One region of the Thalassospira permensis NBRC 106175 genome, then DNA from elsewhere that is predicted to be linked to it. Evidence: riboswitches for the same ligand, from Rfam matches in the RefSeq annotation. Region 1 holds a riboswitch; each other region holds the start of a gene.

Region 1 (6,316 bases):
AACCAGCACCTGATGCTGATCCGGACCCAAAGATGGATTTTGTCGATGCGGATGGTTTTGTGCGGCAGTTAGGCACGGCACTTGATCAGGCGGAATTGCCCGAAACGTTTGAAATCACGCAGGTTGACTGCATGGGATCATGCAGCGACCCGACATCGGTTGCACTTCAGGGAACCGGGCGGGCAAGTTATCTTTTTGCCGGATTATCGGCACATCGTGATATTGACGATATCATTGCCACCTGCCGGGAATATCTGAACGCCCCGGATGGATGGATCGAAGACGCACGCGGCTGCGGACGTCTTCGATTTTGCCTTAAGGCCCGTATCCCGGCCCTGTGATTATGGCGCAACCGAAACAGTCATGACCTGACGCAGTGGCTTATCGCCAACGGCAAGCTGGCTATGGTCATTGGCCGTAAGGGTCACGATAACCTCATTATCGCCCGCTGGAAGGTCTGCGATATGAAGCCACGGGCCATACAGGCGGGCGATCTTGGTGCCGTTAACATAGACATGAGCATGTCCCTCGCCCGGGATATGGGGACTGCTGGCATGTTCGGGGGCAAAACGGAAATTCTGCACCAAGAGATGCAGGTTCCAGCCACTGACCGGATCGGGCGCAATGGCAACATCAAGCCTTGGCGCATCAACGGCATCGGGCAGTGAAATGACGGCATCATGGCTGGCATGGGCACCGTTGACATTCATCGTGTCATGCGTATCACCATGGGCACTTTCCCCATGCGCGCGCGGATCGGAATGGTCATGACCATCAAGGGTGATGCCATTGCCCGCCGCCACCAGAAAGCCAATCCCGCCGCCAAAAACAAGCCCGATCCCGAAAAGAGCAAGTGAACGTGGCATTTCGTTTATCCAGACAAATCAATGAAAGAAAACAGGCGCGGAATATACCGCGCCTGATCAATGTGATTGCGTTTTACGCTTCCCGGTCGGCTTCACGCCGCCAGAAATGCCCGGCAAACAGCCCGGTCAACACCCAGGCCACCGCCCCGATACCAAAGGCACGCGCAGCAAACAGCGCGCCGAGTTCGGTCGGCACGGGACCGCTGAACTGATCGGGTTCCGGCGCACCGATAACATGGGGCGCCAGAAGCAGAACAACCGCCGCCCCCCACGCCAGCCAGTTCCGGCCAAAGGCGATCAGCCAAACCGCAAGTGCCGCGGTTGCCACCGTCGCAAACCACCAGATTTGCCGTTCATAGACATCGGCCGCAGCAACACCGGGCACCTCTGGCGCCAAGGTGAAGCCCGGTGCGAAATGCACGATGACAAACCCTGCAATGCCCCAGATGATGCCATTGCGCGCCGTCACCACATGACCACGATTTTCGGCAAAGGCCATGGCCGCGATCAGGATCAGTGCATAGCCGGTATAGACCAGCATGGTGAACAGGATGCTTAGCCCGTCACGCAGCGGATCAATCCCGCCGACATCCTGATGCGCGCTAACCGCGTCACCGCCGAAATGCACAAGGGCACCGGTTTCATACAGCTCCGCATGCAGCAAAACGGGCTGCACAAAATACAGCTGTAGCAGGGCCGCAATAAGCCCCGCTGCAGCACCAGCGAACAACGCGCTGGTTACTATGCGTGTGAACATGACTTAGTGGCAGGGAAAGCCGGTCGCGTGGCGCACATCGTGTGCCGCGTCATGAAGCAGGTCCGCCTGAACGTGGCCGGTCACAAAGACAATCGCCATGCCGAAAACGGCACAGGCAAGGATCGGCAGAAGAACGGATTTTTTCGAAACGGCAAATGCCGCGGTCTGCGTGGTCATAGAAATCTCCTTTGCTGTCACACCCGACAGTCGGTTCGGGTCCATGCCTGGCAGGTCTCCTGGCTTGCGGGTCTTCATGCGTCGCCGACCTTCCCTGCTTTCGCAAGTGGTATGATGGCGGGCACTCGTCGCATACAGTCGCGGGGGCGGCTTTGGCTTTGACCGTCAAACAGACGGCTTTCCAAATTCCCTCTTCGTTTCCCAACCCCGAGCAGAGCGGGAAAAACCAAGCCATTCGTTTATGACGGTAATTTTGCGCAAGTGCAATGTGAAAACCACGCAGGCCGGGTGATCATTTGCCGAACATATTCGCCCGATTGTCGATCTGCGACTGGAATGCCCGCAAAGATCAGTGCGGGGGTGGCTTAGTCGTGTGTGACGTGGGCAAAGACATCTCGAACAACACGGGAAATATGTTCGTCATCAATCTGATAGAAGATATGACGCCCGTTGCGCTCGGAGGCCAGAATGCGCTGATCGCGCAACTGACGCAGATGATGGCTGGTAAGCGACTGCGACATGCCCGATGCCTCGGCCAGTTCGCCAACGGTTTGCGGTTTTTCCATGCAGCGCAGAACAAGCTGCAACCGCCCGGCATCCCCCAAAAGCGCAAAGATTTTTGCCGCCGCCTCGATATCGGGCAGCGACAGGTTATGACCGGTGGCGCGCGACGCATCACGCGTTACGGCTTCCCCCTGTTCGGTGGAAAGGCCAAGACGTGCGGCGGTATCGCATTCCTGACAACCGTCACCATCATTATTGGCGCTGACCACGACCGGGCGGGCCGGTGTGACTTCGACTTTACGTGATTTTGCTTTGCTTTGTGACATGCCCCTATTTTCCACGCCCTGCATCGCTTGGCAAGGGGACTTGATGTTTGCGTGCATGGAACTCCGCCACGCAGGGAACGTTACAGGTATGACACATCATCGAAAGTGCCCACCAGAACAAGGAGACACACCGATGCAAGAGCAAACAGCACTCGACATTTTTAATCTGCGCCAGTCCCACGACAGCTGGGAACGGAATGTTGCCGGTTACTGCGCGAAAAACGACATGCAGGTCGGAAATCTGCCCAAAGAGGTAACCGGCACCTATAACGAGATGAATGAGGCGTGGGAAAAGCTTAAGGCCGAAGGCGATGCCGCAAGCAACGCCACCGCAGAGCAGTTCCACAAGGCGACCGCAAATCTTGAAAAAGCATGGAACGATATGACTGGCAGGTAAATTGCCGGTTTTATGCCCTTTATAGAGAATGCCCCAAAATCGCCTTTTCATTGCAAATCGATGACATGATTACGCGCCAGATTGAAATTGTCTGGAAAAGCAAAAGGAGGCTCCCATGACAGCCCGTCCCCTTCCGGAGCACGCCAAGCTCCATCAGGAATTCAAGGATTGGGAATTCGGCCTTACAGCCCATTGCAAGGAATCCGAAGCCGGGCTTGAACAATTGCCAAGCGAGGTTGTTCAGGCGTGGGATGACATGGATGCCGCCTGGAGCGAGATCAAGGATCATAGCGGTGATATCCCGCAAGAATCCCTGCAGCGTTTTCGTGAAGCCAAACAACGTTTGCAAGGTGCGTGGGACGCGATGATCTCTTCCAAACGGCATTAACGACGCCGCGCTGGAAGCAGCCAGACTTTTTCGTCTCCCTCTCTTCCCTGGCGGGTTTTCCTCCCCTCCCCGCCATTCCTTCTGCAGCCGGGTGTTTCAACCGCCCCGGCTGCATTTTTTTGTCTGCATTTTGGCTAGGCATCGACCACCTGACGGTCAAAGCACTACTACGGACAAAAATCCGGGTTGACTCATTTCGATAAAAAATTCATGTTTTATTTTAATTAATGAATTTTATTCGTCATTAAAATATCCCCTGATTGTTTCCGGATGGAGCCCCGTCATGTCCGACACCTTGAAAAATGTCCGCACCGTCAGCCGCATACTTGGCTGGGTATGCCTTATCGGCGTTGTTTTCGAAATCTGTCTCGTGCCGCTGATATGGCATGTGGATGGCTGGATTGATACCAGCGCCAGCCAGATGACCATAAGCCTCGAAGAATTGCGCGCCCTTTCCGGATGGCAGAAATATGCCGTGATGGCATCGATGATGCTGCCGACACTTGTTATGGCCTATGGGCTTTGGCGGTTGCGCAAGATGTTCCTGTCTTTTGCCGAAAACCATGTTTTCCAGCTTGCCCCGATTGCCCATCTGAAAGCATTTTCCGTGGCCCTTATGGCACAGACCCTGATCAAGCCGATTTCAGGCGCTCTGACATCCGTGCTGGCAACCATAACTCGGCCAGAAGGCGAACGGGTACTGTCGATCGGGCTGAGTAATGCCGAAGCCAGCACGCTGTTTCTGGGTGGGCTGCTTCTGGTGATTGCATGGGTACTGGGTGAAGCCACCCGTATCGAAGACGAAAACAGGAGCTTCGTCTGATGGCGATCATTGTCCGGCTAGACGTGATGCTTGCCCTGCGAAAGATGAAATCCAAGGACCTTGCCAGCCGGATCGGGGTGACCGAACAGAACCTGTCGCTTCTGAAATCAGGCAAGGTGCGCGGGGTCAGGTTTGAAACGCTTGCCGCGATTTGTCGGGAACTTGATTGCCAACCCGGTGATCTTCTGGAATTCGTTGCCGACGACCTGTAAGCTCTTGTGATCATGGCGGGCCCGGTTAACAGGGGGCCGTCCTTCATAAGAAACCAAGCAGCCTGTTTAACGGCTGTTATCAGGGAAGACGTGAATGGAAAACAAGGTTGCCCTCGTAACAGGTGCCGCGCGCGGCATCGGACTTGCCACCACACATCTTTTTATCGAACAGGGCTGGCAGGTTGCGATGATTGATCGCGACAGCGCGGAACTTCGCAAATCATGTCGTGATATCGCAAATGCCAAGGCATTTGAATATGACGTATCAATCCCCGAACAGGTCGATCTGATGATCGACGAGGTCCTGACCGAGTTCGGACAGATTGATGCGGTCGTCAATAATGCCGGGGTTGCCGATTTCCTGCCAATTGGTGAAACCGACTTCAGCGCGTGGCGCCGGATCATGGAAACCAATCTTGATGGTGTTTTTCTTGTCTCACAGGCGGCAATCCCTGCTCTGAAGCAGACCAAGGGCGCGATTGTCAATATCGGCTCTATTTCCGGGCTTCGGGCATCTACCCTTCGGGTCGCTTATGGCACATCGAAGGCCGCCGTCATTCACCTGACAAAACAGCAGGCGATCGAGCTTGGCGATTTCGGGGTGCGATCCAACTGCGTCTGCCCCGGCCCAGTCAAAACCAAGCTTGCCATGGCGGTCCATTCGCCGGAAATCATATCGGCCTATCTTGACGCCATGCCGCTTGGCCGATTCGGTAACGAACGCGAAATCGCCGAGGTGATTTCGTTTTTATGCTCCGACAAGGCGAGCTACGTTACCGGTCAGGTGATCGCGGCCGATGGCGGGTTTGAAACGGCCGGTGTCGGGCTCCCGGCCCTTCGCAAGGCCGCAGAAGAATAAGCACTTTCGGGCGATCAGCTTGATAAAACACGCACGCCTCGCGGCGCAAAAGTTTGATCGCCTGCCCTTTTTCCTGCGTATGGCTTGGATAGACCATCACCAAAAGGTGTTTCCGTGACCATCGAACTTGCCCTTCTCGTTTTCAACGCCCTTTTCTGCCTTGCTTTCCCGTGGGTTTACAATTGGTCCTATGGCAAGCAGGTCGGCGGCAAACGCCTTTTGGGCAATCGCGACAATCTGCCCGAACGGCAGGGCTTGGCTGCCCGTGGCCTGCGCGCCCATCAGAACCATCTGGAAAATCTGGTGCCGTTTGCGATTATCGTTCTGGTCGCGCATGCAATCGGCATTTCTAACACTGTCACTGTGGCTTGCGCAGTTGTCTTTACCCTCGCCCGTATCGCACATGCCGGGTTCTATGTTGCCGGGATCACGCGCGTTCCGGGGATCAATGGCGTGCGATCCATTGCCTATTTTGTCAGCCTGTTTGCGACGCTTGCCTTTGTCTCGCAATTATTCGGGTCGTAATTGTCGGCGCAAACTCTCGACAAGCCGGGTTTCGGGCGTTACGAGATAGGCGGCCAAACCGGAACGGGTAGGGTCATGACTTAACGCTTTTACCCAAGGATCTGCCGTGAGCACGTTACCCCCCTGCCCCAAATGCCAGTCGCCCTATACCTACGAAGATGGTGAATTGCTGATTTGCCCGGAATGCGCCCATGAATGGTCGCAGCAAACCGCGTCAAGTGGCGATCAAACCGAATACAAGGATGCCAATGGCAATGTGCTTGTTGACGGCGATACGGTTTCGATCATCAAGGATCTGAAGGTCAAGGGTGCGTCTCAACCGCTTAAGGTCGGCACCAAGGTCAAGAATATCCGCCTTGTCGAAGGCGACCACAATATCGATTGCAAGATCGACGGATTTGGCCCGATGAAGCTTAAATCCGAATTTGTCAAAAAGATCTGATTGCGGGCTTGTGAGCCACAGGACTATGGCGACGACATTG
Region 2 (6,316 bases), on a different contig from region 1:
TCCACACCAAGCCGACGGACCGCCTGCGTCAGACGAAGGCCGTCTTCCTCGACCTGACCGATCAGATCAAGCCGCACCGGAACGGCCTTTTCCGCGGCCCCCGTCGGAGTAGGCGCACGCAGGTCAGACACAAAATCAATCAGGGTGGTATCGGTTTCATGACCGACTGCGGAAATCACCGGAATGTCGGATTCCGCCACCGCGCGGGCAATGATTTCCTCGTTAAATGCCCAAAGGTCTTCAAGCGATCCGCCACCGCGCGCAACAATCAGGACATCGGGGCGCGGAATATTGCCATAGGGCAAAAGATCGTTAAAACCGCGCACGGCCTGCGCGACCTGTTCGGCGGCACCGGTTCCCTGTACCAATACGGGCCATAACAGAACCCGGCGCGGGAAACGTTCACGCAAACGATGCATGATATCGCGGATCACCGCCCCGGTCGGGGATGTTACAATCCCGATGACATCGGGCAGGAACGGGATCGGCTTTTTGCGATCCGCATCAAACAGTCCTTCGGCAGCAAGTTTCTTTTTGCGTTCTTCCAGAAGTTTCAGAAGCGCGCCTTCGCCCGCGACTTCCATCGTTTCGATGACAATCTGGTATTTTGATCGCCCGGGGAAAGTCGTCAATCGGCCGGTTACAATGACTTCCATGCCGTCTTCGGGTGCGATGCCAAGTTTGGATGCCTGCCCGCGCCAGCAAACACCATCCAGCACCGCCTGATCGTCTTTGAGTGCCAGATACATGTGACCGCTGCTTGCGCGCTTGAAGCCGGAAATCTCGCCGCGCACACGCACAAACGAAAACGCATCCTCGACCGTGCGTTTAAGCGCGTTGGAAAGATCGGAGACCGAAAATTCGGGGAGATTTCCCGGTTTCGCGGGTTCTTCGGGCATGGGGGCGAACGGGTCGAACAAATCTTGCGTCATCAAGGGCACTTTATGCTAAAAGCCCGCATAAATTTTCAAGCGGGATGGGGTGCAAGCCTAGTTCATCCCGTCTGGACCATCAAGCAGTCGGACACGTAATCGAGGTTAAAATCATGAAGGTTCTGGTCGTTGGCGGTGGCGGACGTGAACATGCATTGTGCTGGGCAATTGCCAAAAGCCCGCGACTGACCAAGCTTTGGTGTGCGCCGGGCAATGCCGGGATTGCCGATTCAGCAGAATGTATCGCCATTTCAGATAGCGACATTGACGGGCTTGTGAAATTTGCCACCGACAATGCGGTCGATCTGGTGGTGGTTGGCCCCGAGGCCCCGCTGGTCGCGGGCCTTGTCGATGCGCTGGATGCGGCTGGCATCAAATCGTTTGGCTGTTCGAAGGCTGCCGCACAGCTTGAAGGCTCCAAGGGTTTCATGAAGGACATGGTGGCAAAGTTTGGCGTCCCGTCCGCGGCCTATGGCCGTTTCACCACGCCCGACGATGCGCGGGCCTTTGTTGAAAAGCACGGTGCCCCGATTGTTGTCAAAACCGACGGCCTTGCCGCGGGCAAGGGTGTGACGATCTGCCAGACAATCGACGAAGCCCTTGCGGCGATTGACGAATGCATGGTCGGTGGCAAATTCGGCGATGCCGGTGCGGAGCTGGTGATCGAGGAATTCATGACCGGCGAAGAAGCATCTTTCTTTGCGGTTTGTGACGGGGAAAACGTCATTCCGCTAATTGCCGCACAGGATCACAAGGCCGTCGGCGAGGGCGATACCGGCCCGAATACCGGTGGTATGGGTGCCTATTCCCCCGCCCCGGTCTTTACGCAGTCGGTTGAGGACAAGGTCATGGAACAGATCATTGTTCCGACCGTTAAGGGCATGGCCGCCGAAGGCCATCCGTTCAAGGGCGTCCTGTTTGCCGGTCTGATGATTGACGATGCGGGCAATCCGAAACTGATCGAATACAACATCCGTTTTGGCGATCCGGAATGCCAGGTTCTGATGACGCGTCTGAAATCGGATGTGCTTGATATCCTTGATGGGGCGGCAACCGGAAAACTCGATACCGTCAAACCCGAATGGCATGACGAAACCGCCATGGTCGTTGTCATGGCCGCCAAGGGGTATCCGGGCAGCTACGACAAAGGCACCGAGATCAAAAACGTGGCCGATGCCGATGCGATGGACAAGGTCAAGGTCCTGCATGCGGGCACGAAAATGGATGGTGACAAACTGACCGCGACGGGCGGTCGTGTTCTTGGCGTCACCGCGCGCGGCACGTCGGTGACCGAGGCACAGAAACGCGCCTATGAAGCGGTTGATGCCATTGACTGGCCGGGTGGTTTTTGCCGTCGTGATATCGGCTGGCGCGCGATTGCCCGCGAACAGAAGTAAGCCTTTGAATTGGAAAAGACCGGGTCATGCAGCCCGGTCTTTTTTCATGCCTGCGTGATAGCGCACCGCGCATTGCCCGTTAGGGCCATGTTCGATGGTGGCATCCACACCGAACACATCGCGCAGATTTTGGGTCGTCAGAATATCGGCAGGACTGCCGATCCCCACCAGTTCCCCGTCACGCATCATGGCAATCCGGTCGCAATACATCGCGGCATGGTTCAGATCGTGCAAGGCCGCCACCACGGTCACCGGTAATTCACGCACCAGTTCCAGCAATCCAAGCTGATGACGGATATCCAGATGGTTTGTCGGTTCATCCAGCAGAAGGAATTTTGGTTCCTGCGCCAGCGCACGCGCGATATGAACCCGCTGCTTTTCACCGCCCGAAAGCGTATGCCAGAACCGGTCGGCCAGATGGGTCATATCAACATCGCCGAGCGCACGTTCCACAATCGCATCATCGCGTTCCGACCAAGGCGACAGCATGCTGAGATAAGGTGTGCGTCCCAGTGCCACCGCCTCGCGCGCGGTCAGGCGGTCCGTGGTGTCGGCCTGCTGTTCGACAAAGCCGATCTGCCGGGCCAGTTTGCGACGACCATGCTTTTTCATGTCCTGCCCTGCCAGCATCGCACGCCCCTGATCAGGTGGACGAATACCGGCCAAAACCGACATCAAACTGGTTTTGCCCGATCCATTCGGCCCGATCAGGCCCAGAAACTCGCCCGGTTCCACCCGGAGGGAGACATTTTTGATGATCTTGCGAAAACCGGCAGACCAGACGATATCGCGCAGTTCCAAACTCATCGCAAAATCCTTCCGTGACACAGGATCAGGGCAAAGGCCGGGGCCCCGACAAGGGCGGTAATCACCCCGATTGGCAAAACCTGCCCCGGAACGATCACGCGTGAGATGACATCGGCACAGACCAGAAACAGTGCGCCAATCAATGCCGATAGCGGTAATAGCAGCCCATGACGCGTTCCGACAAAAAAGCGCGCGGCATGCGGGATCACGAGCCCGACAAAACCGATGGAACCAACGATACTGACCATTACCGCGGTCATCATCGCGGCTGCGGCAATCAGGATCGCATAAACCCGCCTGACCGGCACACCAAGCGATGCGGCGGATTCACGACCAAACGTAAAGGCATCAAGTGCGCGTGCATGCCAAAGACACACGACAAGCCCGACAAGAGCCACGGGTAAAGCCAGCCACACATCGGGCCAGCGCACGCCGCTAAGATTGCCCAGAAGCCAGAACATGATGCCACGCGCCTGTTCGGCACTGGCCGATTTGGTGACAATGAAGGATGTCAGGGCATTGAACATCTGCGATCCGGCAATACCTGCCAGAATGATCGCCCCCGTGCCGCGCCCGGCCTGTAACGCCAGAAGGGTCACAAAGGCGAATGCCGCCACCGCGCCGATAAATGCGCCAAGCGACAGGGAAAGCATCCCGGCCCCAAGACCTAGGATCACGATGCTGACCGCACCGGTCGAGGCACCGGCTGAAATGCCCAGCAAGTAAGGATCGGCAAGACTGTTACGCAAAAGCGCCTGCAAGACCGCACCGGAAACAGCAAGTGCCGCCCCGCAACTTGCAGCAACAATCGCGCGGCTAAGTCGGTAGTTCCAGATAATACCGGCATCAATCGCATCCACCGGATACCCGGCATCCCACAAATGATTGGCAATCGTATTGATCACCGTGCCCACCGGGATCGCTGTTTCGCCCACCGATGCGGCAACCGCCAGAACCGCTGCCAGCAACATCAGCGCGGCAAATGCCACGCTGATGCGTTTCATGAAAACGGGGCTGGAAATGATATTCCCGATCATTGGCCCGATCACTGGGTTGCCTCGAACGCCTCGATTGCCTTGGCCAGGGTTTCAATGCCGTCGATTGTCCGCATGGTCGGGTTCATCGACTGGGCATCCATGACGACGATATTTCCGCTTTTGACCGCATTCATCTGACGGGTTACCGGATCGGATTTCAGGAACTGCATTTTCAGTTCCCAGTCATCGGCCGGAAAACGACGACGATCCATTTTGCCAATCACAATGATATCGGGATTGGTTCGTGCGATGGTTTCCCACCCGACTGTGGGCCATTCATCGTTACTGTCGATGACATTCTCCACACCAAGGATCGACATGACATAGGCCGGTGCGCCTTTCTGCCCGGCAACAAACGGATCAACATCGATTTCAGCACTGGAGAACCAGAACAGTGCCGAAATTCCCTTGCCATTCACGGCGGCCACTTTTTCGCGCGCAGCCTGTTCGCGGGCTTTGAAATCGGCAATCAGATCTGCGCCGCGTTCCTCGACATCGAAGATTTTCGAAAGGTCGGCTATCCCCTGATAGATCTGATCCATCGAAAAGGCATCAATCCGCGTTCCGTCACCGCCCGTGGTGTTGTCCTTACCGACGCAATCGGCTGGTGCGGTATAGACCGGGATTGAAAGTTCAGCAAACTGGTCAATCGTTCCGACCTTGCCATTCGGGCCGATATGCCATTGGAACTGGGTTGTGACCAAATCGGGTTTCTGGCCGACCACACTTTCAAAGCTGGGATCGTTGTCTGCCAGACGCGGAATGGTGGCGTTGACGTCGCGAAACTGTTCCTGCACCGGACCAAGCCATACGGCCGTTCCGACCACCCTGTCCGCCAGTCCCAGAAGATAAAGCAGTTCCGTGCTGCTTTGGCCAAGCGATACGACACGGTTCGGAGCCTGATCAAAGGTCAGGGTTCGACCACAATTTTCCAATGTAAGCGGATATTCCGTGGCAGATGCGTATTGTGCGAAAGAAGCCAGTCCTGCAGCAAACACCCCGACTGCAAAAACCTTTTTGTTCAGTTCAATCACTTTGCGTCCTTTCATGGATATGCTGATCGGGAATTTCATTTCCCGACCGGACATACCAAACCAATAAACGTTATGTTATAACATAACATCAAAGTTGCTATGGTCAAGGGACTGGCTAAAGTGCTGAAAAATGGCGGGAAATGCCGGGATCCAAGGGCGGTCCAATGGCTTTCAGCCCGCCCGGAACGGTGACATATACCGACATCCTCCGGGGCACCCCGCCCGGTCCGTCGTATTCATGTCAGCAGGTCTCCTGGCTCGCGGGTCGTTGTGTTTTCCTGCCTTCCCGGGAAATATCCCAGTGGCTTTCAGAAGGAAACACTCACCGCCTACAGTTGCGGGGGCAGCTTCGGTTAACCGTCTTCACGGACGGCTTCGAATTCCCTTTATCCTTATCGGATACTGACATCTATCGGTGTCACATAGTCACGAAGGCCGGTCAAGCCAATTGCGAATAAATCGCAATGATTACAATTTTCAATAGGCGTTCGCCGCCGCCGTGCCATCGCCGCCCAGCCGCCCAAGGATCGCCGAGACATCGCGCATCGGTGGCGCGCCAAACATGCGGGCATATTCACGGCTGAACTGTGATGCGCTTTCATATCCGACTTCATAGGCCGCGGTTGCCGCATCCTTCATTTCGGTCAGCATCATCTGGCGCGCCATCGTCAGGCGAAGGCGTTTCTGATACTGAAGCGGGCTCATGGAGGTTACCTGCTTGAAATGATGATGGAAGGAAGACGGACTCATATTCGCCTGTGCCGCCAGATCATCGACCCGAAGCGGTGCGGCAAAATCGTCCTTCATAAGGCGGATGATCTTGGAAATGCGTTGCATGTTGCTGCCGCCCATGCCGATTTGCGCAATACGGCCCCCCTGAAGGCCGCGCAGAAGGCGATAATGCACCTCGCGCAGAAGCATCGGCGCCATCACGGAAATATCGTCTTTCTCATCGCACAGGCGCAACAGGCGCATCACGGCATCCAGCAAGGTATCGCTGGCGTTATCGACATGAAGACCGCAATCGCTTTCGGATGCCGAGCCGACCTGAAGATCAATCTGGGTGACAAGATCGCCCAACATCTGACCATCCAGTTCAATCGACAAAC
Region 3 (6,316 bases), on a different contig from region 1:
ACCGTTGGCGAAGCTGTTCTTCGCCGACTGCACGGGCCTCAATCAATGCCTGTCGCACCGGTTCCGCATCATCCGATCCGGCAAGAACCCCGTGGATGCCAAGACAGCCGGTATGATCGGGGTAACGTGTGTTCAGATCCGCCGCCTGATACAGGATATGCGCTGCAACTTCGCGGGCCGTCGGCAGGTCGAGTGCCACCGGAATATAATCAAGATAATGCGCGTAATAACGGTCCAGCGCCTTGCGAAACAGGGCTTCCTTGTTGCCAAACGCGGAATAAAGCGCGGGCCGTTCGACACCGGTTGCTTCTGTCAGATCGGCATAGGACGCCCCTTCGTAGCCCTTGCGCCAGAAAACACAAAGTGCCGCGTCGAGTGCCTTTTCCACATCAAATTCGCGATGACGTCCCATCAGTCCAATCCTGTTTTTCGTAATGATCGTTATTAAACCACTTGACAGCACATGTCCAGTTTTCATAATGATCATTACAGTAATGAACGTTATGAAAAGTGCCGCTGCCGTTCTGGCCAGCCCGCACAGGATCACACACAGGAAGGATTAATCATGACCGAAACTCTTGGCGGCAAAGTCGCCCTCATCACGGGCGGGTCGCGTGGCCTTGGGGCTGTCACGGCCGAAAAGCTTGCCGATCTTGGCGCAAACGTCGCCATCAGCTACGCGTCTTCCGCCGACAAGGCCCATGCCGTCATCGAAAAACTCAAATCCAAAGGTGTTCGTGCGATTGCAATCAAAAGCGATCAGTCGGATCTGGCTTCTGCCAAACCATTGATCGATGCGGTGATTGCCGAATTCGGCAGGCTCGACATCCTTGTGAATAATGCCGGCATCGCCATTCAGGGGCAGTTGGTGGATGATCCCGAACTTGATGGCGAAAAATACAATCGCCAATGGCAGGTCAATGTCATGGGGACAATCGCCAATACCCGTGCGGCCGCCCCCAAACTTTCTGACGGGGGCCGGATCATCTTTATCGGCTCACTCCTTGGCAGCCACGTTCCCTTCGCCGGTGCGGCCGACTATGCCGGGACCAAAGCCGCCCTTGTCGGCTATGCCAAGGGCGTTGCCCGTGATCTCGGCGGTCGCAACATCACGGTCAATGTCATTCAGCCCGGCGTGATGCCAACCGACATGGCCACCGAAGTTCTTGGCGACAGCGTGCCCGATGCGCTTCTTGACATGCACCCGATCCGCCGGATCGCGACGCTTGACGAAGTCGCCGAAACCATCGCCTTCTTTGCCGGACCGCATGCCGGTTACATCACTGGTGAAACCGTCAATGTCGCGGGTGGCATCGGCACCTGATGATCGCCCTGATGCGGGCGGGAAAATTCCCCCTTTGCCTGCCCGCATCGCTTTCCATGACAAATCCAAAGTTAAATCTCCCGTGACGATCATCGGCATCATTGGTGCGGGCGAAGTTGGCAGCCATATCGTGCCTGCAACCCTCAAACCGTCGCCAATATCGGAATCGCCGTCTGGTTCTTGTATTCCTTAAGCACAAGGCTTGACTGCACATCACGCACATTGGGCATCGAGAGCAGCTTGTGCGTCACGAAATCCCCAAAGCTTTCAATATCGCGCGCCAGCGCCACCAGAAGGAAATCCTGCCGCCCGGTCATCGCCCAACAGGACATGATCTGCGGCAGGTCGTTCATCGCCTTGGCAAAATCCTCCGCCCCTTCTTCGGTGTGGCGTTGCAGGCGGACCTGAATGGTTGCCAGCACGCCAAGCCCGGCCTTCCTGCGGTCCAGCAACGCCACCGTCTGGCGAATGATGCCCGATGCCTCAAGCTGCTTGACCCGGCGCAGGCACGGCGAAGGCGACATACCGACCTTTTCGGCCAGCTGCACATTGCTGATCGATGCGTCGCGCTGAAGGATTTGCAGGATTTTGATGTCGGTCGGGCTTAACAGCACATCGGTCATTTTTCGCCCTCAAAATGGTTTATACGGTCATATTTGATCAACCATAACGCATTTTGATCCCTATATCGCGCGAAAATGACATTTGAATTGATGTAAAATAGTCCATGCAGAAAGTCTCATCAGGGAGCAAACGAGGACCGCTATGGACCAGAACAAAAATCTGCGCGGCGATTACAGCCACATCAATGATGACTACACCGTGGCCCAGGACTGGGCATCCTATTCTGAGGCCGAACATGACCTTTGGCGCAAACTTTATGCCCGTCAGAAGGCGATCCTGCCGGGCTATGCCGCCCCCGATTATATCCGCAATCTTGAAAAACTTGATGCCGCCGACGGCATTCCGCATTTCGGTCGGGTCAGTGAGAAGCTCCATGCTGCCACTGGCTGGCACCTTGTCGCGGTGCCGGGGCTGGTGCCCGATGATGTGTTTTTCGATCATCTCGCCAACCGGCGTTTCCCGGTGACCGTCTGGCTGCGCAAGCCGGAGGAGATCGACTATCTCGTCGAACCCGACATCTTCCATGACTTCTTTGGTCATGTGCCGATGCTTTATGACCCGGTCTTTGCCGATTATCTGGCGGCTTATGGTGCCAAGGGCCCCGAAGCCATTGCCAAAGGCGGGCTCAAGAAACTCGCCCGCATGTACTGGTACATGGTAGAGTTCGGCCTGATCATGACCGAACACGGATTGCGCGCCTATGGGGCGGGCATGCTGTCATCGCAAACGGAAACCATCTATTCCGTCACCGATCCAACCCCCAACCGGGTGGCATTTGACCTCGAACGGGTTATGGCAACCGACTATGCCATTGACGATTTCCAGAAAACCTATTTCGTGCTGACCGACTATCAGCAGCTTTTCGATGCAATGGATACCGATTTTGCGGCCATCTATGACCGCCTCGCCCAGCGTCCAACCATCGATCCGTCGACCACACTTGCCTGTGATCGACTTTATCATGTCCACGGGGACGAGGATCACACGATTGCCATGCCATCGGGTGACCCGGCACAGCTTCGCCACGCCTGAGAAGGCGTTTGCTATTATGATATGAGCAATATGAAAAATCGGGTCGAACGGCATTTTTTTTGCCAAAAGACCCGATTTTTTGATTATTCACTAAAAATGAAAAATGCAGGCGATTGCCAAAAATAACTCAGCAATGGCTCATGGATTTATCGAGCGCCCGGTTAAGCTGCTCGATCACCACCATCGGGCTTGCATCTTTGCTGATAAAGTCAGCCGCGCCAAGGGCATCGGCCTGGGCCCGCGTATCGGCATCATAATGGGCCGAGAAGAACAGAACCGGCACCTCGACCGCGTTCGGGAAGCGGCGGCGAATCTCGCAAAAGGCTTCAAACCCGCTCATACCGGGCATTTCAAGATCCAGAATAATCGCGCGCGGATAAAGACCGTCCAGCTGGTCGATCAGATCGTCGGCACAGTCAAACCCTGCCACGTCATACCCGGCACGGCGCAAAACGGTTTCAAGGGCCGCTTTGGCGCTGGGGCTGTCGTCGGCAAACGCAACCAGACCGTCATGTATCGGTCGGGGCGGCACGGCGCTGAGCGCATTCATGGATGGCAATACTCCGAGATTTGGGACAGCCCCAATCTGGCAGATGAAAATGTCAAATTGGTTAAACCCCGCATTTTTTCCCAGAAACCATCACAATCCGGCCAAAGTATAATGGCAGCGGCACGCCATAATTATCCGTCCACTGATCCCGCCTTTGGCAGAAAACAACCATTTTTCAGGACGATAACGTTACGGAACGCTGATGGATGGTCGGAATATTGACCTAAATAGGTATTTCCATGCCTATTTACGTAATTATGGGCGGGTGCTATAAACACCGCCATGTCGCAGATGCGATATGGAAACATTCTTTCGGGAATTCGGTACGATCCGGCGCAAACCCGCGATCAAGGCCGAAGCTGCCCTCGCAACTGTAAATGCGCCGTTTTGGCGGTGCACAAGCCAGATACCGAAAGATGGCTCTGTTTCTGCCGGACCGGGCGGGGTGTACCGGGCGGAGGGAATCCGTTGTAAAATAGAATCGGCCCAGATCCGAAAAGATCCGACCGCGACCGGGAGAGAGCATGACAGACCCGTTAAAGCTGGCCTCAGAGTTTCCAGCCGCAGATTATGCGAGCTGGCGTCAACTGGCGGAAGCCGGGCTTAAAGGTGCATCCTTTGACAGGAAACTGGTCACAAGGATGCTTGACGGTTTCGCGATGCAGCCGCTTTACACCAACGACGATCAGGACGACGCAACCCGCCTGATCCATCAGGTCCTGTGTGCCGCCGTCGATGCCAAGGACGCCGCCAGCGGCTGGGACATCCGCCAGCTTCATGCCCATCCCGATCCCAAATCGGTCAATGCCGCGATTCTCGATGATCTGGAAAACGGCGCAACGTCGGTCCTGCTACGTCTGGATGCCGCCGCACGCACGGGCGCGGATGTCACATCGGGCGATGCTGGCATTGACGGCATTGCCATTCACTGCCTTGCCGATCTCGAAGCCACACTTGACGATGTCTATACCAACCTTGCCACCGTCGCGATCGATGCCGGTGCCGCCGCCATCCCGGCCGCCGCCATTCTGGCCGCACGCCTTGAAAAGGATGCGGAAAACAGCGCCGACGCGGATGACGATTTTGCAAGCGACGCCGCACCGGCCTTTAACATCGATCCGATTGGCACATTGGCCGCAACAGGCAGCCTTCCGGTTTCCGCCGATGATGCGATCAAACAGGCCGCCGATATTGCCGCCGATCTGATCGACCGTTTCCCGCATGCCACCGCCATCACGGTCAATGGCGCGCCGTTCTGTAATGCCGGTGCGACCGATGGGCAGGAACTTGCCTACCTGCTGGCAGGTGGTGTCACCTATCTGCGCGCCCTGACCGATACCGGCATGGTGATTGATCAGGCGGCGGGTGCGATTGCGTTCAATGTTGCGGTCGGCACCGATTTCTTTGCCGGGATTGCCAAACTTCGTGCGCTTCGCCTGATGTGGAGCCGTGTTCTTTCGGCATCGGGTGTGGATGACGCCACCATCACGATCAATGCCGTATCGGCCGAAATGGCGCTGTCGAAGGTTGATCCGTGGGTCAATATGCTGCGCACCACCGTCACCAGCTTGAGCGCCGGTCTGGGCGGGGCTGATAGCGTTATCTGCCTGCCCTATGATCATCTGATCGGCCTGCCCGATGGCTTTGCGCGCCGCATTGCGCGCAATACCCAACTGATCCTGCAGGAAGAAAGCAACGTTCACCGTGTGATCGACCCGGCGGGCGGTTCATGGTTCATCGAAAACCTGACCCGCGAACTGGCATCCAATGCCTGGGGCCGGTTCCAGTCACTTGAAGCCAAGGGCAGCATTATCAAGGCCCTTGCCGACGGGTCCCTGCAAAAAGAGATTTCCGAAATCTGGCAGACCCGCGAAAGCCGCGTTGCCACCCGGCGCGATCCGCTGACCGGCGTGTCGGAATTCCCCAACATCACAGAGGCCAAAGTCACCTGCGATGCGCCAGACCTGACGACAATTCGCAAGGAAGCCAAAGCCCGCCAGACCGGGTTTAAGGATGCAATCGGCATCAGCCTTGAGAATCTGATCACGGCGGCCAAATCCGGTGCAACCATCGCACAGATGTATGAAGCCCTTTATGGCAAGGCCGCGGGCACAACCATCGATCCGCTGCCAACCCATCGTCTTTCGGAAAGTTTCGAAACCCTGCGCGATCGTGCCGATGCCCACAAGGCATCAACCGGCAAACTTCCGCAAATCTTTCTGGCCAATCTGGGCCCGGTTGCCAAACATACCGCGCGCGCCATGTTTGCCCGAAACTTCTTCGAAGCTGGCGGGATTGAGGCGATCCTCAATAACGGCTTTGCCGATGCCAGCGAAGCCGCCAAGGCATTTGGTGAAAGTGGTGCCAAAATCGCAGTCATTTGCGGATCGGACCCGCAATATGCCGACATGGCCGCCGATATTGCCCAAACCCTCAAACAGGCCGGGGCCACCCGCATTTACCTTGCCGGGCATCCCGGCGATGCGAGGGCCGATTACGAGGCGGCGGGTATTGATGATTTCATATTTATCGGGGCGGATGTTCTTGCGATCTGCGAGACGGCCCTTTCACATCTGGGGGTAAAATAACCATGACCCGGATTCCGGACTTTTCCAATCTGCCGCTGTTTGATCGTGCTACTTCCGGCCCGACCAGCCCGGTCAATACAGCGCCCTGGACCACGCCTGAAGGCATTGATGTCAAGGCCGTCTTTGGCGCGGATGATCTGGCGGGGCTTGATCACCTCAACACCATGCCGGGCATGCCGCCCTTCCTGCGCGGCCCCT

Evidence for each region. Region 1 has a riboswitch for cobalamin ahead of SMB34_RS18905 (CbtB domain-containing protein). Riboswitches for the same ligand answer to the same signal wherever they lie in the genome.
Region 2: another riboswitch for cobalamin. It lies ahead of SMB34_RS14460 (ABC transporter substrate-binding protein); the one in region 1 lies ahead of SMB34_RS18905 (CbtB domain-containing protein).
Region 3: another riboswitch for cobalamin. It lies ahead of SMB34_RS00160 (methylmalonyl-CoA mutase family protein); the one in region 1 lies ahead of SMB34_RS18905 (CbtB domain-containing protein).

What each region holds. Positions count from the first base shown of each region.
Region 1 is NZ_AUNC01000067.1:67,104-73,419, reverse strand. Features, by position in the region: gene SMB34_RS18920 (DUF1636 family protein) at 1-341, shown strand, start outside; gene SMB34_RS18915 (hypothetical protein) at 342-866, opposite strand; gene SMB34_RS18910 (CbtA family protein) at 940-1,623, opposite strand; gene SMB34_RS18905 (CbtB domain-containing protein) at 1,627-1,800, opposite strand; cobalamin riboswitch at 1,833-2,045, opposite strand; gene SMB34_RS18900 (ArsR/SmtB family transcription factor) at 2,166-2,630, opposite strand; gene SMB34_RS18895 (hypothetical protein) at 2,764-3,027, shown strand; gene SMB34_RS18890 (hypothetical protein) at 3,143-3,415, shown strand; gene SMB34_RS18885 (DUF2975 domain-containing protein) at 3,699-4,238, shown strand; gene SMB34_RS18880 (helix-turn-helix domain-containing protein) at 4,238-4,450, shown strand; gene SMB34_RS18875 (SDR family NAD(P)-dependent oxidoreductase) at 4,545-5,309, shown strand; gene SMB34_RS18870 (MAPEG family protein) at 5,424-5,834, shown strand; gene SMB34_RS18865 (zinc ribbon domain-containing protein YjdM) at 5,941-6,276, shown strand.
Region 2 is NZ_AUNC01000030.1:9,021-15,336, forward strand. Features, by position in the region: gene xseA (exodeoxyribonuclease VII large subunit) at 1-932, opposite strand, end outside; gene purD (phosphoribosylamine--glycine ligase) at 1,046-2,329, shown strand; gene SMB34_RS14450 (ABC transporter ATP-binding protein) at 2,354-3,136, opposite strand; gene SMB34_RS14455 (FecCD family ABC transporter permease) at 3,133-4,140, opposite strand; gene SMB34_RS14460 (ABC transporter substrate-binding protein) at 4,182-5,222, opposite strand; cobalamin riboswitch at 5,434-5,629, opposite strand; gene SMB34_RS14465 (AraC family transcriptional regulator) at 5,685-6,316, opposite strand, start outside.
Region 3 is NZ_AUNC01000001.1:54,461-60,776, reverse strand. Features, by position in the region: gene SMB34_RS00185 (TetR/AcrR family transcriptional regulator) at 1-412, opposite strand, end outside; gene SMB34_RS00180 (SDR family NAD(P)-dependent oxidoreductase) at 566-1,324, shown strand; gene SMB34_RS00175 (Lrp/AsnC family transcriptional regulator) at 1,468-1,947, opposite strand; gene phhA (phenylalanine 4-monooxygenase) at 2,090-2,980, shown strand; gene SMB34_RS00165 (response regulator) at 3,108-3,530, opposite strand; cobalamin riboswitch at 3,797-3,963, shown strand; gene SMB34_RS00160 (methylmalonyl-CoA mutase family protein) at 4,055-6,118, shown strand; gene scpA (methylmalonyl-CoA mutase) at 6,121-6,316, shown strand, end outside.